DNA from 4 places in the Rouxiella chamberiensis genome. Region 1 is predicted to be linked to each of the others. Evidence: predicted binding sites of a transcription regulator. Region 1 holds the regulator's gene; each other region holds the start of a gene.
The links. Region 1 encodes Fur, which represses iron uptake genes when iron is present. Its sites were predicted from a motif close to ATAATAATGAGAACNACTATCAA; they were not measured.
Positions count from the first base shown of each region.

Region 1 (7,710 bases):
AGGCTGTGCATGCTTTCGGCGATGCCTTCTGCCAGATTGCCTTCGCGCTCATGGCGTTTCTCGCGCTTTGCCAGACGGGCAAAAATGGCGTTGAGCACTTCCTGATGTTTCGTAAGCTCCTCCTGTCCTGCGGCGGTCAGCTGATAGCTTTTACGCCCGTTGCCGGTTTCCAGCGGCTCCAGGAGATCCTGCTCTTCAAGCAACGTCAGCGTAGGATAGATAACGCCCGGACTCGGCACATAAAGACCCGATGACGCCTCTTCGATGGCCTTGATAAGCTCGTAGCCGTGGCTCGGTTTTTTCGCCACCAGCGCCAGCAGCACCAGACGCAGATCGCCATGCTCGAACAGGCGTTTCATCTTCTCTCCGCGACCGCCGCCGCGACGTGGACGCTTTTCACCACGACCTTCTCCGCGCTCCGCGTGACCTTCGCCCATCGGCGCATGACGGCCGCCGCGACGTCGACCCTGAGACTCGGCGCGCTCGCTCCCTGCTTCTGCGCCATGTCGGCGTGATCTTTCCCCATGACCGCGATGGCGACCGTCCATATTCTTACCCAACAATGAATGACCAAACATATAAATACCTCTATTTAGATATATCGAAACATTTTCGATATATCTAAATTAGATCAGCTCGGGATCTTTGGCAAGTCTTTATGTGCATTTAGATATATCTTTTTTCACCTTGAGAATGACAAAACGTGGGCATAAAAAAAGCGCTGTATAAACAGCGCTTTAATGTCATCAGGAAAAATAGCCCGGAATTATTTGGCGTCGGCGAGCACCTTGCTGACGATATCCACGGCTTCTTTTTCGATTTTTTCGCGGTGTTCGGCACCCAGGAAGCTTTCACAATAGATTTTGTAGGCTTCTTCGGTACCGGATGGACGCGCGGCGAACCAGCCGTTTTTGGTCATGACTTTCAGACCGCCAATAGAGGCGCCATTGCCCGGTGCCGAGGTCAGGCGATCGGTAATCGGGTCGCCCGCCAGCGTATCTGCCTTGACCTGCTCCGGAGAGAGTTTGGACAGCGCCGCTTTCTGCGCGTGGGTAGCCGGTGCCTGAATACGGTTGTAGCTCGGCGCGCCGAAGCGTGCGGCCAGCTCATCGTAATGCTGCTGCGGATTCTTGCCGGTAACGGCAGTGATTTCGGCCGCCAGCAGACACAGAATGATCCCGTCTTTGTCGGTTGACCACGGGGTGCCGTCGAAACGCAGGAAGGAAGCCCCGCGCTCTCTTCACCGCCGAAACCGAAGCTGCCGTCGAACAGGCCGTCAACGAACCATTTGAAACCCACCGGCACTTCCACCAGCTTGCGGCCCAAATCTTCCACTACGCGGTCGATCATTGCGCTGGACACCAGCGTTTTACCGACGGCGACATCCGCGCCCCACTGAGGACGATTCTGGAACAGGTAGTTGATAGCCACCGCCAGATAGTGGTTCGGGTTCATCAGGCCTTTCGGCGTAACGATGCCGTGGCGGTCGTAGTCAGGGTCGTTGGCGAAGGCCAGATCGAACTTGTCTTTCAGCGCCAGCAGGCCGCCCATTGCGAACTCGGACGAGCAATCCATGCGGATCACGCCGTCGTGGTCGAGATGCATGAAGCGGAAAGTCTGGTCGACCTCATCGTTGACCAGGGTCAGGTCAAGCTTGTAGTGCTCGGCGATGCGCTGCCAGTAGGCAATTCCGGAACCGCCCAGCGGATCGACACCGAGTTTCAGGCCCGCTTTCTGAATGGCCGGCATGTCGATGATTTCGCCCAGTGCTTCAACGTAGCCCTGCACCAGATCTTTTTCGTTCAGATGACCGCTCTGCCAGGCTTTGTCGAGAGACAGACGTTTGATGTCTTTCAGGCCGCCCGCAATCAGCGCGTTGGCGCGCTTTTCGATAACGGAAGTCAGGTCAGTGTCTGCCGGGCCGCCGTTGGTCGGGTTGTACTTGATGCCGCCATCTTCCGGGGATTGTGCGAAGGGGTGATGACGATACCGTCTGCCAGCGCGCCGCCCTGCTTGTTGTGGGTCAGGATCGCGTGGGAAACCGCAGGCGTTGGCGTGAAACCGTTGTCTTCCTGCACGATGACGTCAACGCCATTGGCAGTCAGCACTTCCAGCACAGAGATAAATGCCGGTTCAGACAGCGCGTGGGTGTCTTTACCTACGTAGCATGGACCGGTAGTCCCCTGCTCTTTGCGCACTTCGGCGATGGCCTGGGCAATCGCTAAAATGTGAGATTCGTTGAAGCTGTGGCGTCCGGCGCTGCCGCGATGTCCAGACGTCCCGAATTTTACCGCGTGAGCGCTGTTGGACGAATCTGGCTGCAGCACATAATACTGCGACGTAAGTTGTGCAACGTTAATCAAATCGCTTTGCTGAGCAGGTTGCCCTGCACGGGGGTTGTTAGCCACTGGCATTTCTCCCTAATGCTGTATTAAAGGGTTCCGCAAACTTTATCGATCAGTTCGACAGGGAACTGCATCAATTGCATGATGTGCTCTATCATGCTGCGTTTACGGCCTGTGTTGGTATTGGTGATGACCCAATAAGGTGTTCCTGGTACGTGCTTTGGCTTGGTATGAATACCGTTTTGCAGCAGCGTTTGCTGGTCACCGGCAAAATAGGTGCGGGTGCGGCCGGTAAGAGATTCGGTCGCCACGGCGAATTGTTTGGGATCGAGCGTGTATAAAGTCGTGAGGATCAGCATAAAGCGGTTCACCGCCTTGGTCTGCTCGGCATATTCGTCAGACAGCATCAGCTCGCGCATGGCGCGCACGCGGTCACGCGGCGTATTGGTGGCGACAACGGGCTTTTCTGCGGGTGCCGCGCTGGCTTTGGCTGGCGCCTGCACTTCCTGGCCGGCAGTAAATTTCAGCATCCGCCGTAAAATGTCTGATGCACTTTCACCGATATGCTGCGTGTGGCTCGCGATATAGCGGTAAAGCTCTTCATCAACCTCAATCGTTTTCATCTTTATCCAGTACTGTTTTTCTACTTAATTTATTCAAAGGATTATACAAATTAAACTGCGCAAACAAAAAGGCTAATCACCTCAATATTCAAAAAGCAGAATAAACCCTATATCCCACTCGGAAAATCTTCCGTAACTCATGATAACCTAATGAGATCCTTACCTGTAATAAATGTCTGTACGGACTCTGCCATGAAATTACATTATCGACTGCAACAGGCCGAAACGCCTGAAAATCAGACTTTGCCGGTGCTGCTGGTTCACGGGCTATTCGGCACGCTGGATAATCTCGGCATTTTGGCGCGTGACCTGAAACAACAGCATAGTGTGCTTCAGGTGGATTTGCGAAATCACGGGCTTTCTCCGCGCTCGCCGGTCATGACCTATCAGGCGATGGCCGAAGACCTGCGCGAAACGCTCGACGACGCCGGTATCGACAAGGCGCTGGTCATCGGGCACTCGATGGGAGCCAAGGCGGCAATGGCGCTGACCGCCGTCGCGCCGGAACCGTGTCGCCAGACTGGTGGCGATAGACATGGCGCCGGTGAGTTATGGCGTGCGCCGCCATGATGACATTTTCGCCGCGCTGAATGCCGTTACCGAAGCCGGTATCACGGACCGCGCAGGGGCAACCCGGTGCATGCAGCAGTTCATCGGGGAAGACGGCGTTATCCAGTTTCTTTTGAAATCCTTCCAGCAGGGCGAATGGCGGTTCAACGTGGCTGCACTGCATGAACAATATGCGCATATCATTGGCTGGCAGGACGTCTCGCCGTGGCCGCATCCGGCGCTGTTTATTCGCGGCGGATTGTCCGATTACGTGAACGACAGCCATCGCGAGGCCATTGCGCGGCAGTTCCCGCTGGCACGCGCCTATGTAGTGGCAGGCAGCGGACACTGGGTGCATGCCGAAAAGCCCGAGGCGGTTCTGCGCGCCATTCACCGCTTCATAGACGCCTGAGCGCCCTCTTGCGACCTGATTTACCGATAATGCCCCCGCGACTGTGCAAAAAAGGGCGAATCCTAATAACTTAGCTAATATTCAAGGTAGTTAGGCGTTGTGGAGGGATATACGCTAGGGTATGATTGCGCGCTGTAATTTTGCCCCTGCGCCGAGGCGTTTTTTCTCGGGCGTCTGAGGTAAATTGGGTTAGGGTTTGTTAACCCGAAATGTGTAACCATCTCATCTGAAAGGGCCTTGCGCCGCTTTTCGATGTAACTTCCCTAGTTGTACCGCTACCTATGGCAAAAGAACAACTGGATCGCACGACGCTCGATCTGTTCGCAGACGATCGCCGTCCGGGACGTCCAAAAACAAATCCGCTATCTCGCGATGAACAGCTTCGGATTAACAAGCGTAATCAGCTTCGCCGTGACAAAAACAACGGTTTACGTCGCGTCGAGTTGAAAATCAATGCCGAAGCCGTCGATGCGCTCAACAAGCTGGCGGAACAGCAAAATATCAGCCGTAGCGAGCTGATTGAACAGATGCTGCTGTCTCATCTGAACAATCAGCAAAGCTCGTCTTCGCACGACTGATTCGGGCGGGTAACTTTCCCGGTTACCCGCCGTTGCTGTCTCTCTTAGCCTTCGCTCGACGTTTGTCTGTCCTCTGCCTTGCCAAGTGCCATTCTATTTAACAAAACCCCTTACAGAACACACAAAGGCGATAACGCTCGGCCGATTTGCCCGATAAACTGTGCGTCATTAATTCCGGGCGTCATCAATCAGCGCGCGCAGGCACGTTTGCCGAGAGTGAACTATGCTGCAGAAGCGCTGACCGCCTAGTCAGGATACGTCGAGAATATGTTCTCGGCTCGCCGAGTTTGCTATCATCCTGCCTAAATTGACTCGCACGCCGCGGACGAACAAACAGACTCATTGAGTCCATTAAAGAACAAGAGGTTAGATAAGCTTATGGCAGTTGTAGGTATCTTCTTTGGTTCCGACACCGGAAACACCGAAAACATCGCAAAAATGATCCAGAAGCAGTTGGGTAAAGAGGTGGCCGACATTCAGGACATCGCCAAAAGCAGCAAGGAAGATTTGGAAAAATACGATATCCTGCTGCTCGGCATCCCAACCTGGTACTACGGTGAAGCACAGTGTGACTGGGACGACTTTTTCCCGACTTTGGAAGAGATAGATTTCGAAGGCAAACTGGTTGCGGTGTTCGGCTGTGGCGACCAGGAAGACTACGCGGAATATTTCTGTGATGCGATGGGTACCGTGCGTGACATCATCGAACCTCGCGGCGCAGTAATCGTAGGCCACTGGTCTACCGAAGGTTACGGTTATGAAGCGTCCAAAGGCATGGCGGATGACACGCATTTCATCGGTCTGGCTATCGATGAAGACCGTCAACCCGAGCTGACCAACGAACGCGTCGATGCCTGGGTGAAGCAGATTTCCGAAGAATTAAGCCTTGCAGAGATTATCGGTTAATCCCACACAAAGGCTAAGGCCCTGAAACGTTGAGGTTATTCGTGAAAGGGCCAAACTATCACTGAAATTAACAATTTAACGGCTTCAAAATTGTAAATTTCAGCCCGATCAAGGTACACTTAGAGTATCTGTTTTTATCATTCTACCCAAATTGGGTTTAAAACCTCTGGTCTTGCTACAAACCTTCGGGTCTGCTTAAAACCTTTGGATTAGAATGATGGTTGTAAACAGCCCACCGTTTTCATTAACGTGATTAGCATAGTGACAGGACTAAATCCGCATGACTGACAACAACACCGCACTGAAGAAAGCCGGCTTAAAAGTCACGCTTCCACGCCTGAAAATCCTGGAAGTGTTGCAAGCCCCGGCAGGTCATCACGTCAGTGCGGAAGATTTGTACAAAGAACTTATCGATATGGGCGAAGAAATTGGTCTGGCCACGGTTTACCGTGTTCTTAACCAGTTTGACGACGCCGGCATTGTTACCCGCCACAACTTTGAAGGCGGCAAGTCAGTGTTTGAACTGACCCAGCAGCATCACCATGATCACCTGATTTGCCTCGATTGCGGCCGCGTTATCGAATTCCGCGACGAGTACATCGAAGCGCGCCAGCGTGAAATTGCAAAACGTCACGGTATTAAATTAACCAACCACAGCCTGTATCTCTATGGTCATTGCGAAGACGGCAACTGCCTGGAAGATGAAACGCTGCACGGTAAAGGCTAATACCCTGCACCAGACGGGTTTTGAAGGAAAAGAACCTGCCTGTAAAAAAATGACCGCTGAAAAGCGGTTTTTTTGCCTTGCATCCTGCGCCCCGCCCGGAATAGCCAAAAAAATGCAGCCCTCGGGCTGCATTCTTGACGCCAGACGTGGACGTTTTACACGACCGGCTTGCTTTCCCAGTTGTCGCGCAGACCTACGGTGCGGTTAAACACCAGATGATCGGCACGGGAATACGTGCTGTCGGCGCAGAAATAGCCTTCGCGCTCGAACTGCTTGCTGACACCCGCCTCTGCATCCGCCAGACTTGGCTCGACATAGCCGTTGGCAATCACCAGCGATTCAGGGTTGATGGTGGTCAGGAAATCATCTGCCTGTGCCGGGTTTGCCACGCTGAAAAGACGATCATACAGGCGGAACTCGGCAGGCTTGCCTTCAGTTGCGGAAACCCAGTGGATCACGCCTTTTACCTTGCGGCCATCGGCTGGATCCCTGGAAAGCGTCTCGACATCGTAGCTGCAGAAGATGGTCGTCACATTGCCTTCGGCATCTTTCTCGATACGCTCGGCCTTGATGACATACGCGTTGCGCAGGCGAACTTCCTTGCCCAGCACCAGACGTTTGTACTGCTTGTTGGCTTCTTCGCGGAAATCGGCCTGATCGATAAAGATTTCAGCGGTGAACGGCACGTCACGCGATCCCATCTCCGGCTTGCTCGGATGGTTAGGCATGGAAACGTACTGCACGGCATCGCCGCTAAAGTTTTCGATGATCACTTTAACCGGATTGATAACCGCCATTGCACGCGGCGCGTTCTCGTTGAGATCGTCACGGATGCAGGATTCCAGCGCGGCCATCTCGACATTGTTGTCCTGCTTGGTCACGCCGATACGACGGCAGAATTCGCGAATGGAGGCTGCCGTGTAACCCCGGCGGCGCAGGCCTGAAACCGTTGGCATGCGCGGGTCGTCCCACCCTTCCACAATCTTCTCGGTCACCAGCAGGTTCAGCTTGCGCTTGGACATGATGGCATACTCGAGATTCAGACGAGAGAACTCGTACTGACGTGGATGACATGGAATAGTGATGTTATCCAGCACCCAGTCATACAGACGACGGTTGTCCTGGAACTCCAGCGTACACAGCGAGTGGGTAATTCCTTCCAGCGCATCGGAAATGCAGTGGGTGAAATCGTACATCGGGTAGATGCACCACTTGGTGCCGGTCTGGTGGTGATCGGCAAACTTGATGCGATACAGCACAGGATCGCGCATGACGAAGAATGGCGACGCCATGTCGATTTTCGCGCGCAGGCACGCCGTGCCCTCGGCGAATTCACCGTTGCGCATTTTCTCGAACAGCGCGAGGTTCTCTTCGACCGTGCGGTCGCGGTACGGGCTGTTTTTACCCGGCGCGGTCAGGTTGCCGCGGTATTCGCGGATCTGATCCGGCGACAGTTCGTCGACGTAGGCCAGGCCTTTCTGAATAAGTTCTACCGCGTAGTGGTGCAGCTGGTCGAAGTAGTCGGAGGAGTAATGCACCTCGCCGCTCCACTCGAAGCCAAGCCACTGCA
Region 1 covers NZ_CP114058.1:2,640,925-2,648,634, forward strand. Annotated here, with positions in the region: gene O1V66_RS12250 (PadR family transcriptional regulator) at 1-578, opposite strand, end outside; partial or broken gene pgm (phosphoglucomutase (alpha-D-glucose-1,6-bisphosphate-dependent)) at 767-2,408, opposite strand; gene seqA (replication initiation negative regulator SeqA) at 2,432-2,968, opposite strand; partial or broken gene ybfF (esterase) at 3,161-3,929, shown strand; gene ybfE (LexA regulated protein) at 4,211-4,507, shown strand; gene fldA (flavodoxin FldA) at 4,886-5,413, shown strand; gene fur (ferric iron uptake transcriptional regulator) at 5,694-6,140, shown strand; gene glnS (glutamine--tRNA ligase) at 6,296-7,710, opposite strand, start outside.

Region 2 (7,710 bases), 1.5 Mb from region 1:
GCCCATGATACGCAGCGAACTGCGGCTGGTGCCTTCAATCGCCTTGTCGCCTTCGGCCATCAGCGCCCGGATAGCGGTCGGAGCGGTATAGAGGATATTGACCTGATGCTTGTCGATAACCTGCGACATGCGGTTGGTGGTCGGATGGTTCGGCACACCCTCGAACATCAGGGTGACGGCACCGACGGCCAGCGGTCCGTACAGCAGATAGCTGTGCCCTGTCACCCAGCCCACGTCGGCGGTACACCAGTACACATCTCCGGCATGATAATCAAAGGTGTATTTGAAGGTCAGCGCCGCATAGACCAGATAACCGCCGGTAGTATGCAGCACGCCTTTGGGTTTGCCGGTCGACCCCGAGGTATAGAGAATGAACAGCGGATCTTCGGCCTTCATTTCGGTCGGCGGGCAATCCCCGGAGGCGTTGGCCGTAACCTCGTGCCACCATAGATCGCGTCCTTCTTTCCACTCGCCTTTTTTACCGGTGCGTTGATAGACAATCACATGGCTTACCGTCACGACGGCCGGATTTTTCAGCGCATCATCGACGTTCTGCTTCAATGGAATGGTTCGCCCGGCGCGCAGCCCTTCGTCGGCGGTTATCACCAGCTTGGCATTGGAATCGATAATTCGGCCCGCCACCGCTTCCGGCGAGAAACCGGCGAAAATCACCGAATGCACTGCGCCGATGCGTGCGCAGGCCAGCATGGCAACCGCCGCTTCCGGCACCATCGGCATATAGATTGCGACCACGTCGCCTTTGCCAATGCCTTTATCTTTCAAAACGTTGGCGAATTTGCAGACATCTTCATGCAGCTGTTTATAGGTTACGAACTTGTTCTCCGCCTTGGGATCGTCGCCTTCCCAGATGATAGCGACCTGATCGCCGCGCTCGGCGAGATGACGATCAAGACAGTTGGCCGCCAGATTCAGGGTGCCGTCTTCAAACCAGCGAATGTCGATATTGCCCGGTGCAAAAGAGGTGTTTTTCACTTTGGTGAAAGGTTTGATCCAGTCGATCACTTTGGCCTGTTCGCCCCAGAATGCGTCCGGATCTTCCACAGACAATTGATAATATTGCTCATATTTCTCAGGCGTAATCAGGGCGTGTTCCGCAATGGAGGCAGGAACAGGGTGCTTGTGAGATTGGCTCATCATTGTTCTCCTTATGAATGTGTTAATACTATGTCAATCAAAAGTTAATTGTAGTTTGCGTAAGGGCTTTGTTTGGGTTTTGGGTGGCAGATCACGCAATGCCTTTGCGACACAAGCAGTTAGTTTTATGGGATTAAATAAGGGGCGAGAATCGCGACCTTTTCACGATCGAAATCGATCGCTATTTTTCCGCCCAACGGCAGGGTCAGCATCGGATGCGTATGACAACAGTCGAAACCGTCGACGATGGGCAGCCGCTTGTCGTTCATCACCTCAAGCAGCACGTCAACCGGACGACGTCCACTGTTGGCATCATTGAACAGCTCGTGTTTTCCAAGCAGGACAGCCGACACCCTGTCGAACACGCCGTTGATTTTCAGCATCGAAAAGGCGCGTTCGACGGTGGCAATATCTTTGAGACTGTCCTCGATAAACAGAATGTCTCCGTGCCGAATAGCAGGCATATAAGGGCTGCCCCAAATACCCGACAACGTATTCAGATTGCCGCCGATGACCCGGCCCGTCACACGCCCCGAGCCGAGAAACCGGCAATCGTTGGGGTAGAGCGTTTTCGGGCGTTCCGGCGTGCGCGTGTCCCAGTTGAGCTTTTCATCACTCCAGACATCCGGAAGAGGATAGGTATAGGGCAGGGTGGGCGAGCCGGTCAGCAGGTCGGAAAACGCGTTCCAGGTCACATCGACCAGCGGCGGAAATTCGCCGAACGAGGCGACCAGTGCGGGGCCATAAAAAGTAATGAGGCCGGTTTTGGCATAAATGCCGAGCAGCAGCGCGGTAGTATCCGAATAGCCGATGATAATCTTGGGGTCGGCGCGAATGGCGTCATAATCGAGATAGGGCAGCAGCGCATTGCTGTTCATGCCGCCAATCGTCGACATCACGCAGCGCACCTGCGGATCCCGCAATAGCTGATTCAACTCTTCGGCCCTTTCCGCAATCGTTCCTGCGCGATAGAAATCCGCCTTGCCGGTTAGATTGCCCGCCTTCAGAGAGAAGCCCTTGTCTTGCAGAAAACGCTGGGCACGCGCGAAACGGTGGGGCGCCGTCACCGTCACAGGGGAAGAGGAGGAGAAAAAACCCAGGGTATCGCCGGGCTTAAGTGACTGAGCCAGCAAAGGTTGAGAGGTAAAATCCATCGTGTTCTCCAAAGACGCAAAAGAGGTTTCTACCCTCGCTTATTCATTGAATTTTCTCAATCAAAATGTAGAGGAAGCAAAGTCGGCCCGTCACCCGGCGCCCTCCTATTGCAAATGCAAATAATTATCAATACTATTCTTTATATCCTTAAGAAAGGTTCAGGACGCTATTTTTAAGCCCTCGGTACGTTCTGAATGTTTTTGTCGCCACATGAAGAGTAAGTGTTTTGAAATCAGATTGTCTGCATACACCGTCTACCTCGGCAAGCCATACGCTGCTCAACAGCAAGCACGCAGGAAGCAACGGCTGGTGGCTGGAAGTGGCCCGACGTGGAACGCCATGGATTGAGCGTTCAGGTGAAGGGCTTTGCAACGTCACCTTCTTCTGGCGCGATCCGCAGGGGAGCGAATATACCTCTCCCTACAAACGGGTCTGGGTCAATATCAACTGCCTGACGGACCATCATCAGTCTTCTCCGCCGCAAAGCCTGCAGCGATTGAACGGAACCGATGTCTGGTATTGGCAGATTACGCTGAAGTCCGACTGGCGTGGCAGCTACAGCTTTATTCCGAGCGTCGACGAGCGTGCCTTTACCGCCGAAACCGACGGAGATTTTGACCGCATGTTCGCGGTGCGCAGCTGGTGGCGCACGCTGTTTGCCAGTGCGACTCACGACCTGCTGAATCCGCATCGTTCATGGGCAGGCGCGAAGGGCCACGCGCTCTCCGGCATTCATCTGCCTGATGCGCCGCCTCAGCCTGCATGGCAGGAGTTCGACAGTTACGCCACCTCGAACGGGCGTTGCATTCCCGCAGCACCGGCGAATATTCAACGCTATCAATGGAACAGTCCGCGTCTTGGCAACACGCGCAATGTGTGGATCTACAGCACCGGCGAAGGTGCCCATCCGGCTTCACGTCCGCTGGCCGTTCTGCTCGACGGGCAGTTCTGGTCTCAGAAGATGCCCATCTGGGAACCTCTGATGCAGCAGACGGCGCAGGGAAAATTGCCCGCTGCCGTCTATGTGCTGATTGAGGTGATAGACAGCCAGCAGCGCGGCAGGGAACTGACCTGCAATCCTGATTTCTGGCAGGCGGTGCAGGAAGAGTTGCTGCCCGACATTGCACGGCGTGCGCCGCACACGCAAGATCCCGCCAAAACCGTGGTGGCAGGCCAGAGCTTCGGCGGCCTGTCGTCGCTGTATGCCGGACTCAACTGGCCACAGCGTTTTGGCTGCGTGCTGGCGCAATCCGGCTCCTTCTGGTGGCCGCGCCGCGACATGCTGCAAGGCGATGCTGTGCCGGAAGATGCCTGCTGGCTGCCCAAACAGGTCGCGCAGGGATTGGGTAAAAACAGCCCCCTGAAAATCTTTATGGAAGCGGGACGCCACGAAGGGCTGATCCATAAGGTCAACGACAGTCTGGTCAATATTTTCAGGCATACCGATCACCAGGTGCATTACCGCGTGGTCGAAGGCGGGCACGACGCATTGTGCTGGCGTGGCGGATTGCTCGACGGGCTGGAAGCGCTGTGGGCCGACGATTTCGTCAGCCATCAGCCTCCGCTCTCATTTACTTTGGATACGATTACAGCAGGAGCGCATCGTGGAAAAGCTTAATCCTTTTGATGACGAACAACAGCCCACTCTGGTGGTGCAAAACGGCCAGCAGCAATACAGCCTGTGGCCCGATTTCAGCGCGATCCCGGCAGGCTGGCAGCCGGTATTCGGGCCGACAGCGCGTGCCGAGTGCATAACCTGGCTCGAGAGCCATTGGCCCACTCTGCAGCCGGCTTCGTAGGGTATCGCGCCAGCAACGCGACAAAGACCGTGCCGAAGGAGTCGGCCAGAGATTAATCATCAGGAGTATTCAGGGTGCAAGACGTGACTTCAACATTACCGCTTTCCAACATTCAGCCCGTTCAGCGTGACGCCATGCCGCTGGTGGCCGCACAGCCTGGGATCTGGGTAGCAGACCAACTCTCTCCCCACGACAACGCCTATGCTGTGGCGCACTATATTGAATTGACCGGCCAGCTTGACCGCGATCGCATGATTGATGCCATCTCGCAGGGGCTGGCCGAAGCCGATACGCTGCGCATGCGTTTCGAGGAGCAGGACGGCGTGCCGATGCAGTGGGTTGACACCGCCGCTGCCCTGCCCGAAATCGAGTGGGTCGATCTCTACGATCGCGCGTTATCCAATCCCGCGCTGGCCGGTCGGCCGGTGGAAGATCAGCAGGCTGCCGCACTGGCCTTGATGCAGCAGGATCTCAACGGGCAACTGCGTGTCGCCGACGGCCTGCCGCTGTTCCGCCACGTCCTTATCCGCGTGGCGCAAGACCGCTGGTTCTGGTATCAGCGCTATCACCACGTTATTGTCGATGCCTTCAGCTTTACCGCCATCGCGCGCCGTATCGCGCACCTTTATACCGCCCTCTGCCAGCAGCAACCGCCCGAGCCGACTCCTTTTGTTCCTTTCAGGGACGTCGTGGAGGAGTATCAACACTATGAACACTCTTCCGTGTGTCAGCGCGACAAACAGTTCTGGCTGGAGAAGGCGCGTCAACTGCCGCCCGCTGCAAGCCTTAGCCCGCAGCCGCTGGCCGGACAAGTGCCGTCGACGCACATCTTCCGTCTTTCCCAGGCCTGCTCGCCGCAGCAATTTGCCCAACTGACAGCCGCCGGGGAGCCGCACAAGTTGACGCCATCCGATATGGCGCTGGCGCTGGTATCGCTGTGGGTTTCACGCCTGAGCGGTCAAACGGACTTCGGTGCCGGTTTTATCTTTATGCGCCGTATGGGATCGGCTGCCCTGTGCGCCACGGGGCCGGTCATCAACGTTCTGCCGGTGGCATTCAATGTCGCGCCGCAGCACACCTTGGTGGAAGTGGCGGCCGAAATCTCCCGCGAGTTGAAAAAGCTCGTCGCCATCAGCGTTACGATGCCGAACAAATTCAGCGCGATGTCGGCGGCGTTGGCGATGCCCAGCCGCTCTATGGCACCGTCTTCAACTTCAAGATGTTTGATTTCCGTCTGGATTTCAACGGCATGCAGGGCGTTACCCACGAGCTGACCTCCGGTCCGGTGCGCGACCTTGAAATCGCCATGTATATCGATGAAGCCGGTCAACTGACGGTTGATCTGCTGGCCAACGCCGAGCGTTACCAGCCGGAAGAGCTCAAGGCGCATTTGCAGCGTCTGCCGCTGTTGCTGGCCCAGTTCGCGGACAATCCTGCGCTGTTGAGCGGAGAAGCCGACATGCTGACCGCCGACGATCACGCCTTGATCCGTCGTGTAAACCGCACGGCCACGCCGGTTGCCAGCACAACGCTTAGCCATCTTCTGGCCGAACAGGCCACGAAAACGCCAGACCGTGTGGCGCTGGTCGATGCGCAGCACCACTTTACCTATCGTGAAACGCGCGAACAGGTTGTTGCACTGGCACAGCGGCTGGTGGAACAGGGCGTGCAACGCGGCGATATCGTTGCCGTGGCGCTGCCGCGTTCTGTATTCCTGTCGCTGGCGCTGATGGCGATTGTGGAAGTCGGTGCGGCCTATCTGCCGATGGACACCAGTTACCCTGACGATCGTCTGGCGATGATGATTGAAGATGCCTCGCCACGTCTGATTATTACTGATAATACCCAGTTGGCGCGCTTTGCCCGCAAGGGCAATGTGATGATCTATGACGCGCCGCTTTCCCTGAGATCAGATTTACCTCAGACTTTTATCCGAACTTCCTCAGAAGATCCAGCGTATCTGATCTTTACTTCAGGGTCGACCGGCAGACCAAAAGGCGTGGTTGTCGGCCATCAGGCCATTGTGAACCGCCTGCTGTGGATGCAAAACGCGTATCCGATGGATGGCAGCGATGCCGTCTTGCAAAAAACGCCGAGCAGCTTCGACGTGTCCGTATGGGAATTCTTCTGGCCGCTGATCGTGGGTGCAAAACTGGTGATGGCTCCGCCCGAAGCGCACCGCGACCCGGAACAATTGCAGCAGTTGATTGCCGCACACCAGATTACAACCCTGCATTTCGTGCCGTCGATGCTGGCCGCCTTTGTCGCCACACTCGAAGAGCCGGATGCAATCGCGCAGTGCGCGTCGCTGCGTCAGGTATTCTGCAGCGGCGAAGCCTTGCCCGCCGAGCTGTGCCGTCTGTGGCAGCGCCGCGTCGGGGTTGCTCTGCATAACCTTTACGGGCCGACCGAAGCCGCCGTCGACGTCAGTTATCATCCGGCCTATGGCGAGGCGCTGGCCGAAGTCAAAGGGGCCAACGTGCCTATCGGCCTGCCGGTGTGGAATACGGGTCTGCGCATTCTCGACGGCCGACTGCAACCGGTGCCGCCGGGTGTCGCAGGCGATCTCTATCTCACCGGCGTACAGTTGGCGCACGGCTATCTCGGACGTCCGGATCTCACTGCCAGCCGCTTTGTGGCCGACCCGCTCGGCAACGGCGGGCGCATGTATCGCACCGGCGATGTCGCGCGCTGGCTGCCGACCGGTGCCGTGGAATACCTTGGCCGCAGCGATTTCCAGCTGAAAATTCGCGGCCAGCGCATCGAGCTGAGCGATATCGACCATGCCTTGCTTTCCCTGCCGGGCGTGGCGCAGGCCGTAACCCATGCGCTGACGCTGGGTAATGCGCCGCAGGACGCGACCGGCGGCGATGCCCGTCAGCTGGTAGGCTATCTGGTCGCACAGCCGGACATTACGCTGGATCTCGACGCACTGCGCCGTTCGCTCGGCGACTTGCTGCCGCCACACATGGTGCCGGTCGCGCTGGTGGCCTTGCCGACGTTACCGCTGAGCGCCAACGGCAAGCTTGACCGCAAGGCATTGCCGCAGCCGCAAGCGGCGCAGCAGACACAAGGTCGTGAGCCGCAACCGGGCCTTGAAACGCACATTGCCCGCGCCGTGGCAGGCCTGTTGTCGCGTGAAAAAGTGTATGCCGACGACGATTTCTTTGCCCTCGGCGGTCATTCCCTGCTGGCGATGCGTCTGGCTGCGCAGCTTCGTCGCGAGCTGGACAGGCCGGTCACCGTCGGGCAGATCATGGTTGCTTCAAGAATCGAACAGCTTGCGGCCCTGCTGGGCGAGGAACCGTCGCAAGCCGAGGCCGACAACTGTGGTTTCGAGTCCGTATTGCCGCTGCGTAGCGCAACCGGTCCGACATTGTTCTGTCTGCATCCGGCTTCCGGTTTTTCCTGGCAGTTCAGCGTGTTGCCTCGCTACATCGACCAGCAGTGGTCAGTGGTCGGCATTCAGTCGCCGCAACCTGCCGGACCCCTTGCAACCAGCGACAATATGGACCAGGTATGCGACGCGCATCTGCAAACGGTGCTGAGTGTGCAGCCGCACGGCCCTTACCACTTCATCGGCTATTCGCTGGGAGGCACG
Region 2 covers NZ_CP114058.1:4,094,516-4,102,225, forward strand. Annotated here, with positions in the region: gene acs (acetate--CoA ligase) at 1-1,155, opposite strand, end outside; gene O1V66_RS19160 (S66 family peptidase) at 1,281-2,309, opposite strand; gene fes (enterochelin esterase) at 2,537-3,928, shown strand; gene O1V66_RS19170 (MbtH family protein) at 3,915-4,109, shown strand; partial or broken gene O1V66_RS19175 (amino acid adenylation domain-containing protein) at 4,244-7,710, shown strand, end outside.
Region 2: the regulator Fur is predicted to act here: its motif matches at 2,424-2,446, upstream of fes (enterochelin esterase).

Region 3 (7,710 bases), 1.9 Mb from region 1:
CGCCTGACTCGCATGACCGTTGACGTTGACGCGTTGGCGCGATTTCTGCAAAACGGTCTCGCCGGTGCAGCAACCAGTCTGATCACCATGCTGGCGATTGCGATTGCCATGTTCTGGCTCGATCCGGTTCTGGCCTGTGTGGCCCTGAGCGCCGTTCCGGTGGTGATTCTGGCGACGCTGGTCTATCGCCGTTTGAGTTCGCCCGCCTATGCAAAGGCGCGTATCGAGATTGGCAAAGTAAACAGCAGCCTGCAGGAGAAAGTCACGGGACTGCGCGTGGTCCAGTCTCACGGGCAGCAGGGTGCAGAAGCGGCACGTTTGCGTTCGCTATCTGACCGTTTTCGGGCCACCCGCGTGCGGGCACAAAAATATCTTGCCGTCTATTTTCCGTTCCTGACGTTTTGTACCGAAGCGGCCTACGCGGCCGTGCTGTTGGTGGGGGCCTCGCGCGTTGCCGAAGGTGAGATGACCGCCGGTGTGATGGCGGCCTTCTTCCTGTTACTGGGTCAGTTCTACGGGCCGATTCAGCAGCTGTCGGGCATTGTCGACGCCTATCAGCAGGCCTCGGCCAGTGCCAGACATATCGATGATCTACTGGCAACCGAAGGCGCTGAAGATGTGCGGCCGTCGGACTCGTCGGCTCTCGTGCCTTTACAAGGTGCACTGACGCTGGAAAACGTCACGTTCCGTTATCCGGGCAGCAGTGATCCTGCCCTGGACCAGCTTAGCCTGTCGATTCCGGAAGGCGCGGTTGTCGCCGTTGTCGGACGCAGTGGGGCAGGGAAATCTACGCTGGTGAAGCTGATAGCCGGGCTTTATACGCCGACGGAAGGCAAGATTCGTATCGGGACACGGACTATCGATGAGCATTTGCTCGCCGATTATCGTGCTCAGGTCGGGTTGGTCGAGCAGGATGTGGCGTTGTTCAGCGGCGATATTGCCGGAAATATCCGCTATCCGCGCCCAGCAAGTAGCGACGCGGAAGTTGAACATGCGGCAAAGCAGGCAGGGCTTTTCGACACGGTAAGGAACTTGCCGCGAGGATTCCGCACGCCTGTAAACAACGGCGGGGCAGATCTCTCTTCAGGACAGCGTCAGCTCGTTGCTCTGGCGCGTGCGCAGCTTGCCAATGCCCACGTTTCTGCTGCTCGACGAAGCGACGGCGCGTTTGGATCGCGCTTCGGAAGAGACCCTCATGACCTCACTCGCAGAGGGGGCTCATCGCGATGGACGAACGGCGCTGGTGGTCGCGCACCGACTCACTACGGCCCGCCGCTGTGACGCAATAGCCGTGATGGAAGCCGGGCGTGTCGCCGAATATGGCACCCACGACGCGCTGCTGGCGAAGGGCGGATTGTATGCCCGACTGTGGCGTGACAGCACGGGAACTCAGGCTTCCGACATGAAGCCTTCAGAAGTCCCGCATGATGAGGCAGAGGTGATCGCGTAACGGCGAGATAGTAATACCCGACATTGCCAGGCCGGCAATGTCGGGTTGAGGATTAGTTCGGGCAGGGCGCCATTGCATTGGTGCTCTGCTGTTCCGTGGCGATGTTTAACAGCGCACGCGGGAGAGAAGCGGTAAACATTTGACCATGACTAAGTGCGGGATCTGACCAATAAGAGACCGCCAGACCTGCGCCATGCAGCGCTTCAAGCGTGCTGCGAAGCTTGTGCAGAACCTCCGGCGCGGTTTCAGATCTGATATTTTTCCCCGGCGTGTCGTCCCCTTCATAAAGAGACAGCTGCTTGTTACAGCGTGTCGCGTTGTCGTTTTCCCCGAGTCTATCGACCAAAACCGCGTAATTTTGATTCAACGACGGGCTGGCGGAGTAATAAAGGTGAAACAGCGATGAGGAAGAGAGATAAGTATCCAGTACAAATACCCCGCCGTAGGAATGCCCCCAAATACCTCTTTTAGATTGGTCGATTTTCAGGCCTTTTTCGACATTGGGCACAATGTTATCTTCCAGCAAATCACGAAAAAGATGCGCGCCGCCATTCTCGCGGCCGTGTAAGTCAGGAGAAGGCAAATTCGGCACGGGCGGCGTGTAATCATACGCTCGGGCGATGACGTCAAAAGGCAGGGCAGTCTGATAGCCAACGGCCACGATTACCGGTGGCGTGCCTGCTGAAAGCTGCTTGAGAAGGGGTTCGGAAAGTTTGTCCATCGCAGCGTTTCCGTCGAGCAGATAAAGCACGGGATAACCCGCAGGCGGCGGGCGCTTATCGGGAACGCCCGTCCACACCTTGTAATGCCTTCTGCCATCGACTGAGTCAAACGTGCTCACTGAAAAATGATAATAAGCAGACCCTTTGTCGGCGATATTAGGACCGAGAGGCGCCATGTTAGGGCGGGCGTAACTGTTTGCGGCAAAGCAGAGCGTTAAAATGAGGGCAACAACAGGCCTTGCGAGATGTCGGTTTTTCCAGCGCGATAATACACGGCTCATATAAAATTTCTCAATTAATTCAATCGGATAAATAATCTATTTTTATGCGGCTTCAATAACGATAACGCGTGACGGTGAGTTCTTTCTGTTTATTGACCAAACCCGCCTCGCTGTCGACAAGGCGGGTTTTCGGTGGCGGAATGCGCTATCAGAAGTGCATGCCCAGCTCCATATAGAACGTGCGACCCGACTCATTGTAGGTTCGCGCGCCCGCGCCATAGGCAAAGGTTGGCGAAGTGCCTGAAGTCAGAGCGTTACCCTCGCGGAAGTGACGTTTATCCAGAATATTATCGACACCCGCCGTGACGTCGATATCCTTGTTTACGCTGTAAACCGCGCTCATGCCAAATAGGGCGTAAGGGGAGACTTGCCAGGTTTCCGTGTCAGACGTGTCGCCGCCCTGAGAGTTATACTTCTGTGGTTTTTGCCTGCCATACCACGTCATCGTGCCCTCTACCGCCAGATTGCTGGTGGCCTGCCAGTCGAGGGTCGAGTTGATGGTAAATTTCGGAATAATGGTCAGGTAATCGCCGGTGGTATCGTTCTTGTTGTCGATGATGTAAGTAAAGTTGTTGTTCATCGTGACCGTTTCGCTGATCGGGAAGTTTAATGTCCCTTCCAGCCCCTGCACTATCGATTTTGGCACGTTTGCCCATTTGTAGACGTCAGAAGTGCCGTTGTCATATTCTGGGGAGTAACCTGCTTCAATCTTGTTGTGGTAATCATTGCGATACCATGTCAGACCCGCCTGAACGCCGTCATGATGGAACTCGATGCCAATCTCTTTATTGACGCTCGTCTCTGCTTTTAAATCCTTGTTGCCTTGCAAATAACAGCTTACAGAGCTGGCGTAACAGCCGTTGCCGCTGCTGTATAACAGGTAGTTAGGGTTGGTTTGATAGAGATTTGGAGCTTTCCATGCTCGGGCGATGCCCATTTTCAGCGTGAAATTATCACCCAGATCCTGCGACAGATTCAGTGAAGGACTCACGTTGCCGCCGGTGTAAGTCTGGTGGTTAAAACGAATTCCTGGAGTCAGACGTGTCGAGTCGGTGAGATCGATATTGTCCTCGGTGTAAATACCGTAGATATCCGCCGAACTGTAGTTGCTGCGATTCGTGCTGGATACACCCTCTACCGTCGAGGTCGTCGTCACGGTGTTGGAGGTCGGGTCAGCCATCGTTTGATGGTTCATTTCCGCGCCGAAGGTTACCGTCTGAGGAACCCCCAGTTCGAACGGAATATTCACTTCGGAATGCAAGTTGGTATCGTTCAGCGTGATGGTCGAGAAACCCGGATTAGTGGTGCTGAACAGTCCCTCCAGTCCGCCTGACAGGCCCTCATTCAGACGGGTATTACGCGTTTTTTCAAACTGGATATAGTTATTGGTGGTGATGCCGTTGTCCCAGGCGCCGGTATATTTCAGCGACAGCGACTGACGATAGATAATGTTGGTTTCTTTACCGTAGTTGGCTTTCACCAGCGTGCTGCTGTTGGTATTCTGGGTGTCGCCGGCGTACAGATTCCCCTGACGGCTAAATCCGGCAGAGAGCTCCAGCGCCTGCATGCGCGCGAAGTCCCAACGCAGTACCCCATTGATATTCTTGTTGATAACCCCTTCGCGACCCGCCGGGATCTGGCCGGCATATTTACCGGTACGTTCCGCCGCGCGCCCGGCATTGATGTTTTGACCATCGGCCTGAGTCTTGCTCCAGTTGCCGTAGAGGCGCATGGTCAGATTGTCGGTCAGCGCACCGCTCAGGCTGGCGTTGTAGCGTTTAGTCGCGCCTTCCTCTTTGTGTTCCGGTACGTTGTAGTAGGTATTGAAATTACCGTGCCACGCAGGTTCCGCCTGTTTGGTGATGATGTTTACCACGCCACCCATAGCGCCGTTGCCGTACAGCGCTGCCGCCGGGCCGCGGATCACCTCGATGCGGTCGATCATTTCAGGCGGCACCCAGTTGCTGTCACCACGGGTGTCACGGTCACCTCGCCAGCCATACCGCACCGAGTTTTTACTGCTCACCGGCATGCCGTCCACCAGAATCAGGGTATTCTCCGGCCCCATGCCGCGAATATCTATCTGGCGATTGTTACCACGCTGACCGCTGCTGGAGTTACCCGTGAGATTGACTCCCGGCATGGTACGAATGATTTCTGAAACGTCGCGCTGGATAGGGTGCTTTTTTATCGCTTCACTGTCGATGATTGACACGCCCGGCGCTTGCAGCGTCTGCTCTCGGGCGGTAACTACCATCGTATCTTCATGACTGCTCTTATCGTCGGCAACCACGGGTTTTTGCTTTTGTTCACTGGTCCTGGAAACATCTCCCTGTTTCTGCTGATCGTTCACATTTGTTTGCGGCTGTACCTGAGTTGTTCCGGCGCTAATATCGTCTGCCTGCGCCAAAGGTACGACCAGAATTCCCGCAATGAGCGAACTCAAAAGCGAATAGTTAAAGGTAACTTTCCTCATAATAGCCAACACCTACCCTGTGTTAAAAACAATGCAAATAAGAAGCAGAATTATAATGAGAATGATTATTGATTACAATTAGGAGTTTTCTTACACAAAGACACTGAAATTTAAGGGGTTTATTTAGCGGTGTTTTAAGTGCAGGGGGATAATTGAGGAGGTTTAGGCAGACGTGTTTTTCATGCCGGAACTCTTTTTCTTATAGTGCTCAGTATGATTGGTTTTGCAGTTCTATTTTTCATTTATTAACGGGCATCGGTCGTAAGGGAACCTTGCGAGTATTCTGGCGGGAGCGTTGAAAGCATCATTTTGACGGCCATCGCCGATATTGCATGGATACTTTACAACATCTTGATGCGATATTTGAGATATCAAAGAAGCGAGCCGCCTGTATTGACTAAAAGGTAAAGACCGTGGGAATCAGAGATTTTAAAAGGTTTGTCAGAAGGCTTGAGGCTACGGATTTTAGTATCGTTCAGAGACATTTGGAGGTCACTCCATAATCGAACCGAAATGACCCCAAATCTGACCACCCATCTTTCCCGATACGAAATGATAACTAACAATGCATCGGGAAGCGTTTTTAAAGCTGTAGCAGGCGCAACCCGCTAAAAGCAAAAAGCCCGCGTCAGTTGCCTGATGCGGGCTTTTCTAAATTTGGCTCCTCTGACTGGACTCGAACCAGTGACATACGGATTAACAGTCCGCCGTTCTACCGACTGAACTACAGAGGAATCGTTTGAACGGGGCGAATAATAACGACTGCCGCGGTGCATGTCAAAGAACAACTGCAAAAATATGCTCGACTGCTGCTAGTTTGCTCAAGTTGTTGAGATTTGAGCCGAATCGCCCGCTTAAAGCCAGGTTGCCGAGCAGCTTTCACCCTTTTATTCCTCTATGCCCGAAACGTCGTTGCACCCATTCCCTTTCAATCAGGATAATGCCTTGCAGGCGCGGGTTATTCTCTCGCACGCTTCGTCAAGACGGGCATCGTCTATGGCGTAGGCGATACGCAGATACGGTGAGGCACCAAAGGCGGAGCCTTGCAGCGTAGCGACATGCGCGGCGTCCAGCAGGTACTCGGCAAAATCGACATCGCTTGCAATCTTCTGCCCCGTCGGCGTTGTTTTACCGATCATACCCGAACAGTTGGCGAAGACGTAGAAAGCGCCGGGCGGCAGGTCGGCATGCAGTCCTTCTATATTTGCCAGACAATCCATTATTTTCTGGCGGCGGGTGGCGAGTACGGCGCGCCATTCATCAAGGAAAGCGCTGTCCTGCTCGAGCGCCACCACGGTGGCAGCCTGCGAAATCGAGCTTGGATTCGAGGTGCTCTGCGACTGCAAAATCTGCATGGCGGCGATGAGCCAGGCGGGACCGCCTGCATAACCGATGCGCCAGCCTGTCATCGAATAGCCCTTCGAGACGCCATTGACGGTCAGTATTCTATCCTTGAGGCGCGGTTCGACCTGTGCAAGGGTTGCGAAAAGGGCAGGAGGATGACTGATGTGTTCATAGATATCATCGGCCATAATCAATACATGCGGAGCGTTGAGCAGAACCTCGGCCAGAGCCGCCAGTTCCCGGGCGCTGTATATGGCGCCGGTCGGGTTGTTGGGCGAGTTGAGAATCAACCAGCGGGTTTTTTCATTGATGGCGGCGGCGAGATCGGCAGGTTGCAGTTTCCAGCCATTCTCCTCCTGACAAGGCAAGATAACCGGCTCGCCATCGGCCAGCGCAACCATGTCGGGATAGGAGACCCAGTATGGCGCGGGAATAATGACCTCGTCGCCTGTGGAGACGGTCGCCAGAAGCGCGTTGAAGATCAGCTGTTTTGCGCCACTGCCGGCAATCACTTCGTTGGCAAGGTAAGTGAGTTGGTTCTCACGCTGGAATTTGTTGATGATAGCCTTTTTTAACTGGGCGGTACCTGATACGGCGGTGTATTTTGTATCACCTTGTACAATTGCCGCGATGCCCGCTTGCTTAATATGATCGGGTGTGTCGAAATCGAGCTCTCCTTCGCCAAGGTTGATAACATCTACTCCGGCGTCAGACAGCGCACGGACGCGATCGGAAATCACCGCCGTAGGAGAGGGGCGTACGCGTCGCAGGCGTGACGCAGTAAATTCAGCAGACATCTTTTTTACCCTTTTATAAGATTGAAGCAAAATTGTATTTGTTGTATCAAATAAACCAATTTAAATTATCATGGCTCCTTGAAGATTGCTCATGCTTTCTTCAGGTTTCACTGAGGTTTTCCTCAGTTTTTAATCAGGTTTTGTTCATGACTCATGAAAAGACCGGGCAGAGATTTCGTAGAAAATCACTGTAATGCCTTATTTATTAATAAAATTTTAATCCACTAGGTGAAAATTATGACTTTAACATTCGTTGCACATAACACGCCGGAACCTGCGCTGTATGGCGCGATGGCTGCGGTATTGGCCGAACAGCGAGACGCGGAACTGGCGCACCTCGCGGTAGAATGGGACAGGCAAAGCTACGCCGATGCCTGTCAGCATGTCACACCGGAAGGGCATCTGGTCACCAGCGGACTGCTCTGGCATGAACGTCTCGGGGCGATGTCGGCGGGTAAAGTCTGGCAGCTGGACGACCTGCTCAGTCTTCACGGCGGCAAAGACTACATCGTGCCGCTGGCCCCCGTTCAGCTCGCCTCCTTTACGCGGCTGGCGCGAGAGGCAAGAAATTACTCTGTCGATTATCAGCTGATTGAAATCGAACACACGGCACGCGGATTCCAGTTCTCCCGCATGGAAA
Region 3 covers NZ_CP114058.1:748,208-755,917, forward strand. Annotated here, with positions in the region: partial or broken gene iroC (salmochelin/enterobactin export ABC transporter IroC) at 1-1,450, shown strand, start outside; gene O1V66_RS03600 (alpha/beta hydrolase) at 1,503-2,249, opposite strand; gene O1V66_RS03605 (TonB-dependent siderophore receptor) at 2,602-4,929, opposite strand; partial or broken gene O1V66_RS03610 (Arm DNA-binding domain-containing protein) at 5,304-5,414, opposite strand; tRNA gene O1V66_RS03615 (tRNA-Asn) at 5,588-5,663, opposite strand; gene O1V66_RS03620 (aminotransferase class I/II-fold pyridoxal phosphate-dependent enzyme) at 5,862-7,070, opposite strand; gene O1V66_RS03625 (glutamine amidotransferase-related protein) at 7,308-7,710, shown strand, end outside.
Region 3: the regulator Fur is predicted to act here: its motif matches at 4,979-5,001, upstream of O1V66_RS03605 (TonB-dependent siderophore receptor).

Region 4 (7,710 bases), 400 kb from region 1:
CGCCGCTGCAGCGCGGGCGGCAGAGCAAGAGCAAAGAACAGGCGGCGTGATTCGGACATGCAATTTCCTTGGTGTGGCTCGTGGCGTCAGGGTGCCGCCTGGCGGCGGCAGGGCTAAATGCTACAATTCATCCCGCCCGGCGACAATTTTTTCTATTACAATGCCCGCCAAGATAATGAATCACTCATGGAGACGCTGTGTCCTCACTGCCCGTCAGTGCCGTACTCGACCCGATTATTACTGCGCTGCAACAGGCGCCGCAGGTATTGCTGCATGCGCCTACCGGCGCGGGTAAATCAACCTGGCTTCCGCTGAAAATCCTTGAATCCGGCATTATTCCCGGCAAAATCCTGTTGCTCGAACCGCGCAGGCTGGCGGCCAAAAGTGTTGCCTATCGTCTGGCGCAGCAACTGAATGAGCAGCCCGGCGACACGGTGGGTTACCGGATGCGTGCCGAGACGAAAATCAGCGCAGCAACCCGTCTCGAAGTCGTTACCGAAGGCATTCTGACCCGCATGGTACAGCAGGATCCCGAGCTTGCCGAATACGGGCTGGTTATCCTCGACGAATTCCACGAGCGCAGTTTGCAGGCCGATCTCGCGCTGGCGCTGCTGCTCGACGTTCAGCAGGGGCTGCGCGAAGACCTGCGTCTGCTGATTATGTCGGCCACGCTCGACAACGCGCGGCTCTCGCCGCTTCTGCCCGATGCGCCCGTGATTGTCTCCGAAGGGCGCAGTTTCCCCGTGGCGCGCCATTACCTGCCGCTCGCCAGTCACGAAAGGCTGGACGAAGGTGTGGCGCGTATCGTCAGCCGACTAATGGCCGAAAACAGCGGTTCGATGCTGCTGTTTTTGCCGGGTGTGGCCGAAATAACCCGCATCCACCATCTGCTGAATGGGCGTCTGCGTGACGATATCGATGTCTGCCCGCTTTACGGCGCGCTGTCGCTCGATCAACAGCAAAAAGCCATTCACCCTGCGCCGACCGGTCGACGAAAAGTAGTACTGGCGACCAATATTGCCGAAACCAGCCTGACGATTGAAGGGATTACGCTGGTGGTGGACAGCGGCCTCGAGCGATCCGCGCAGTTCGATCCGCGCAGCGGCCTGACGCGTCTGGTCACCCAGCGCATCAGTCAGGCGGCGATGACTCAGCGCGCCGGACGTGCAGGGCGACTTGAACCCGGCCAATGCTGGCATCTGTTTGGCAAGGATCAGGCCGAACGCGCCGCCGCCCAGAGCGAAGCCGAAATTTTGCAGAGTGACCTGAGTGGATTGTGGCTCGAACTCCTACAGTGGGGCTGTCAGGATCCCGCGCAGTTAACCTGGCTCGACGCGCCGCCCGCCGTAGCGCTGAACGTCGCACAGCAGCTGCTTGCCTCGCTCGGCGCGGTGGATGAGCAGGGCAGATTGAGCGCGCTGGGCCACAGCATGGCGCAACTCGGCTGCGAACCGCGACTGGCCGCCATGCTGGTACACGCCGATCGGCAGGGCAGTGACGCGCTGGCGACGGCGGCACTGCTGGCGGCTATCATCGAAGAGCCGCCGCGCGGTGGGCAACCCGATATCGACTACTGGCTGAGCCGTCCGCAACCGCACTGGCAGCGGCGCGCACGCCAGCTTGCGCAGCGGCTGTCGCGAACCTCGGGGCAGATAGATAGCAGTCTTGCGCCGTGGCTGCTGGCCGAAGCCTTTAGTGATCGTATCGCCGAACGTCGTGGGCTTGACGGCCGTTATCTGCTGGCCAACGGCCTGGGGGCCTCGCTGTCGCAGGACGATGCGCTAAGCCGCGCCGCCTGGCTGGTTGCGCCGCAGCTGTTGCAGGGAAACCACAGTCCCGATGCACGTATCCTGCTGGCAATCAGCCTTGACGTCAGCCAGCTCGCGGCGCGCCTGCCAAAGAAAGTTAAAGAGCAGACCGCCGTGGAATGGGATGAAGAAAAAGGCACGCTGCGCGCATGGCGGCGCTGGCAGGTGGGGCGTCTGGTGCTGAAAGCCCAGCCGCAGGCCAAACCGGCAGATGAAGATTTGCAGCAGGCGTTGATCGACTGGATCCGCGGTCAGGGGTTGCAGGCGCTGAGCTGGTCGGTGCCTGCCGAGCAGCTGCGCATTCGCCTAAGCTGCGCCGCAAAATGGCTACCCGAAAGCGACTGGCCCGCGGTTGATTCTCAAAGTCTGCTGGACTCTCTCGAGCAGTGGCTTTTGCCGTCGTTAAACGGCGTGCGCAGCCTGCGGGCGCTGCAACAGGTTGATCTGCATGACGCGCTGCTGCGACTCCTTAACTGGAATCAGCGCCAGCGTCTTGACGCGAATTTACCCACCCATTACACCGTTCCGACTGGCAGCCGGCTGCCAATCCGCTATCATAGCGACCAGCCGCCGACGCTGTCGGTGCGGTTGCAGGAGATGTTTGGCGAGCAGCGCAGCCCAATGCTGGCCGAAGGGCGCGTTGCGGTGGTGCTTGAGCTGCTTTCTCCGGCACATCGCCCGTTGCAGATAACCCGCGATCTCGCCGCCTTCTGGCAAGGTTCGTATCGTGAAGTGCAGAAAGAGATGAAAGGCCGCTATCCCAAGCATCCGTGGCCGGATAATCCCGCCGAGGCTGCACCGACCCGTCGGGTCAAAAAATACAGCTAGTTTTCAGACCTTTCTTCTATTATTGGGGAAAGTCGGAGCACAGAGTAAGCGCCAGTTTTTACCCGGCATTATTCAAAAGCCTCTATTTTAAATAACCGCAGTCCCGTTGATGACTGCAGTAAACATTATCCGGCACGTATTTCGCTGGGTCTGATGGAGATTAAGTATGTCAGGCGATGATCGCGAGCCGATTGGCCGTAAAGGCAAACCGTCACCCCCAAGCCCACCCGTGGGCGTCCTGTGTTTCGCAGACGCGATGACGAAGATGATGAGTACTATGATGATGATGTTAGTCCCAATGCAGTCCCTCAGGAGCCGCGTATGACCCGTAAGTCCGGGAAGAAAGGCGGCAGCAAGAAGCCCCGCAAGGCACGCCGCTGGCTAGGACTGCTTATCAAGCTGTTCCTGGTGTTCGTGGTGATTATGGCCGCCTATGGCGTCTATCTGGATTCCGAGATCCGCAGCCGCATCGACGGTAAAGTCTGGCAACTGCCTGCCGCCGTCTATGGCCGCATGGTGACGCTGGAGCCGGGTTCTCCCTACACTCAGAAAGAGATGATCAACCTGCTTGAGGGTACCCAGTACCGTCAGGTGACGCGCATCACGCGCCCCGGCGAATTCAGCGTGAAAGGCGGCAATATCGATATGCTGCGCCGTCCGTTTGATTTCCCGGACGGTAAAGAAGGGCAAATCAACGCCCGTCTTATCTTCAAGGGCAATCAGCTCGCCGAGATCAAAAATACCGATAACAATCGCGATTTCGGGATCTTCCGTCTCGATCCGCGTCTGATAACCATGCTGCAATCGCCAAACGGCGAGCAACGCCTGTTCGTGCCGCGCGCCGGGTTCCCGGACCTGCTGGTTCAGACGCTGATTGCCACCGAAGACCGCCACTTCTACGAGCACGACGGCATCAGCCCGTACTCGATAGGCCGCGCATTCCTGGCGAACATCACCGCCGGACACGCGGTGCAGGGCGGCAGTACGCTGACCCAGCAGCTGGTCAAGAACCTGTTCCTGACCAATCAGCGCACCCTGTGGCGTAAAGCCCGCGAAGCCTATATGGCGGTGCTGATGGACGCGCGCTACAGCAAGGATCGCATTCTCGAGCTGTATCTCAACGAGGTCTATCTGGGGCAGAGCGGTTCGGATCAGATTCGCGGCTTCCCGCTGGCGAGCCTGTACTACTTTGGCCGTCCGGTTGACGAGCTGAGCCTCGATCAGCAGGCGCTGCTGGTCGGCATGGTCAAAGGGGCGTCTCTGTACAACCCTTGGCGCAACCCGACGCTTGCGCTGCAACGCCGCAATCTGGTGCTGCGTTTGCTCCAGGAACAGGGCGTTATCGACAAAGAGCTGTACGACATGCTCTCGGCGCGTCCTCTTGGCGTGCAGCCTAAAGGCGGCGTGATTTCGCCTCAGCCTGCGTTTATGCAGATGGTGCGTCAGGAATTGCAGCAGAAACTGGGTGACAAAATTGCCCAGATGTCCGGCGTGAAGATCTTTACCACGCTGGATCCGATTGCGCAGGACGGCGCGGAAAAAGCGGTGGAAGAGGGTATTCCGCAGCTTCGCAAACGCAGCGGATTTAAAGATATTGAAACGGCGATGGTGATTGTCGACCGTTATACCGGCGAAGTGCGGGCGATGGTCGGCGGGGCGGAAACGCAGTTTGCCGGCTTCAACCGCGCCATGCAGGCACGTCGTCAGGTGGGGTCACTGGCAAAACCGGCGACCTATCTGACCGCGTTGAGCGATCCGAACAAATACCGTCTGAATACCGTGCTGGCCGACCAGCCGCTGGCCATCAAGCTGTCGAACGGCCAGACCTGGTCGCCGCACAACGACGATAACCAGTTCCGTGGACAGGTTCTGCTGGTCGATGCGCTGGCGCGTTCTATGAACGTGCCGACGGTAAACCTCGGCATGTCGGTCGGTCTGGATGACATTACCAAGACGCTCATCAATCTGGGTGTGCCGAAAACGTCGCTGAACCAGACGCCGTCCATGCTGCTCGGCGCGATTGCCCTGACGCCGATGGAAGTGGCCCAGGAGTATCAGACCATTGCCAGCGGCGGCGACAAGGCACCGCTGTCGGCGGTGCGTTCCGTGATTGGTGATGACGGCACCGTGCTGTATCAGAGCTATCCGCAGGCTGAACGCGTGGTGCCGTCCGAAGCGGCCTATCTGACGCTGTACGCGATGCAGCAAGTGGTGTCCGAAGGGACCTCGCGTGCGCTGGCGGTGAAGTATCCGAAACTGCATCTGGCGGCGAAAACCGGGACCTCGAACGAACTGCGCGATAGCTGGTTTGCGGGTATCGATGGCAACCAGGTGGCGATTACCTGGGTCGGCCGCGACAACAACGGACCTTCCAAACTGTGGGGTTCAACCGGTGCGCTGGCGCTGTACAGCCGATACCTCGGCAACATTACGCCAATGCCGCTGGACCTTCAGGTGCCGGACGACGTCAGCATGATGAACGTTGATGACGGCGGTAACTTTATCTGTAATTCAGGCGGCGGTTTGCTGTCCGGCGGCGGGCTGCGTACGCTTCCGGTCTGGACCGACGATGCCAACGCGCTGTGTCAGGCTTCGCAGGCCGCGGCTTATCAGCAGCAACAGCAACAGCAACAGCAGCAGCTTTTGCAGCAGCAACAGGGTCAGCAGCAGGGCCAGCAGCCGCAGCAACAGCAGCAACCGCAGGATGAGCAGAAAGACAGTAATGGTGTCGCAGGATGGATAAAAGACATGTTCGGCAGTAAATAAGGCCGACAGCGCTATTTTCCTTAAGTCTTAAGCGATATCGATGACAAAATACAAAGCGCGATGCCCATCGCGCTTTTTTCGCCTTTCGTCAGGCCGCGCAGACTCTGGCCTCTCTGCCTTTTGACCCCAGAGATTACAGGGTTAACAAGACTTCTTCGTCTAAGTGTTCAAAGTAAATGCTCTTGCAACTTTCGGAGGGTTGAGCATATAGTGCGATCGTTATAATAATAATTATCGTTTCTATTCCTATTCCAATATCTCCAGAGAGAAAACAATGGCCACTATGCGCGCGCCGTATGTGAAAAACGGCTCAACTCGACTGCTCCCGACTACACTCGCATTAACTATCGCTACGACATTGGCTGGCATTACTTTTCAAGCGGTTGCCGCCGAAACAGCGCCGAGTGCGCCAAAAAATGACACTATCACGGTTGTTGGCGATGGCGCATCCAACGTCGCGCCGGAGTCCGCGTGGGGTCCCGCGCCGACCATCGTCGCCAAACACAGCGCCACCGGAACAAAAACCGACACTCCACTCGTCAAGACGCCGCAGTCTATCTCTGTGGTAACGCGTGAAGAAATGGACATGCGCCAGCCAACAACGGTGAAAGAAGCGCTGAGCTACGCGCCGGGTGTGTTCGCCAGCCGTGGCAGTTCAAGCACTTACGATGCGCTCGCCATTCGCGGCTTTACGTCGGTCAATACCAATCAGTATCTGGACGGCATCAAGCTGCAAGGCGACAACTACTCCGAAGTGTCGATGGACCCGTATTTCCTGGAGCGCGTCGAATTGCTGCGTGGTCCGGCTTCCGTCCTGTATGGCAAGAGTAATCCGGGCGGTGTGGTGTCGATGGTCAGCAAGCGTCCTACCACCGAACCTCTGCACGAAGTGCAGTTCAAGATGGGATCCGACAGCCTTTATCAGACCGGTTTTGATTTCAGCGATGCCATTGACGATGCAGGTGTCTATTCCTACCGGTTAACCGGCGTGGCGCATAGCCAGAATACCCAGCAGGTGCTGGCCAAAGAGAAGCGTTTCGCGATTGCGCCGTCCTTTAGCTGGCGTCCTGACGACAAGACGACCTTTACCTTCCTGAGCAATTTCCAGGACGATCCGGATTCGGGCTTCTATGGCTGGTTGCCGCGTCAGGGCACAGTCGTGCCGTACAATGATGCCAACGGCAATGCCCGCAAACTCTCTACCGACTTCAACGACGGTGACGCCAACAGCAAGCTGTCGCGTAATCAGAAGATGGTCGGCTACAGTTTCGATCATCAGTTCGACGACACCTGGACCGTGCGCCAAAACCTGCGCTACACCAAGATCAACAGCAAATATACCGGCGTTTATGACACCGGTTATGTGGCACCGGCGCAAATCTCCCGTGCTTCGGTGGTTTCCGCCGAGAAGCTGAATAACTTTGACGTCGATACCCAGGCACAGGCCAAATTCGCGACGGCGACCGTCGATCACACCTTGCTGATGGGCGTTGACTACATGCGCATGAGCAACAGCATCGACGCGGATTACGGCACGGCCAGCAATCTGAGCCTGACCAACCCGGACTACAGCAACTCCAATGCGCAGGGCGGTTTCCTCTATAACGTGTTGAATCGTCAGGAGCAAACGGGCCTTTATCTTCAGGATCAGGCCGAGTGGAACCACTGGATCCTGACCGCCGGCGGTCGTTACGACATTGCCAAAACTTCGACACTGACCCGTACCACGGGCACAACGGCCGAAATCAAGGATCACCGCTTCACCTGGCGCGGCGGTCTTAACTATCTGTTCGACAACGGCATTTCTCCTTACTTCAGCTACAGCCAGTCCTTCGAACCTACCTCCGGTTCGACAGCGGGCGGTACGCCGTTCAAGCCTTCCATCGGCAAACAGTACGAAGCCGGTCTGAAATACATTCCTGAAGATCGTCCAATCAGCCTGACAGCCGCGGTTTATCAGCTGACCAAAGACAACAACCTGACCGTTGACCCTGATAACACCTTTGCCAGCGTGCAATCCGGGGTAATTCGTTCACGCGGTGTGGAGCTTGAAGCCAAAGCCGCCGTAAATGCCAATATTAATGTTATCGCTTCGTATACCTTTACCGATGCGAAATACACGCACGATACCAACTACGAAGGCCAGCGTCCGGTGGAAGTGCCGCGCAACATGGCGTCCCTGTGGGCGGATTACACCTTCCACGAGTCGGCGCTGAGTGGTCTGACGGTGGGTTCCGGCGTGCGTTACGTCGGCGCGACATCAAGCTTGTACACGACCGGTTCCGATACCAATCAGCCGTTTAACGTG
Region 4 covers NZ_CP114058.1:3,036,832-3,044,541, reverse strand. Annotated here, with positions in the region: gene thpR (RNA 2',3'-cyclic phosphodiesterase) at 1-59, opposite strand, end outside; gene hrpB (ATP-dependent helicase HrpB) at 198-2,636, shown strand; partial or broken gene mrcB (bifunctional glycosyl transferase/transpeptidase) at 2,803-5,402, shown strand; gene fhuA (ferrichrome porin FhuA) at 5,677-7,710, shown strand, end outside.
Region 4: the regulator Fur is predicted to act here: its motif matches at 5,624-5,646, upstream of fhuA (ferrichrome porin FhuA).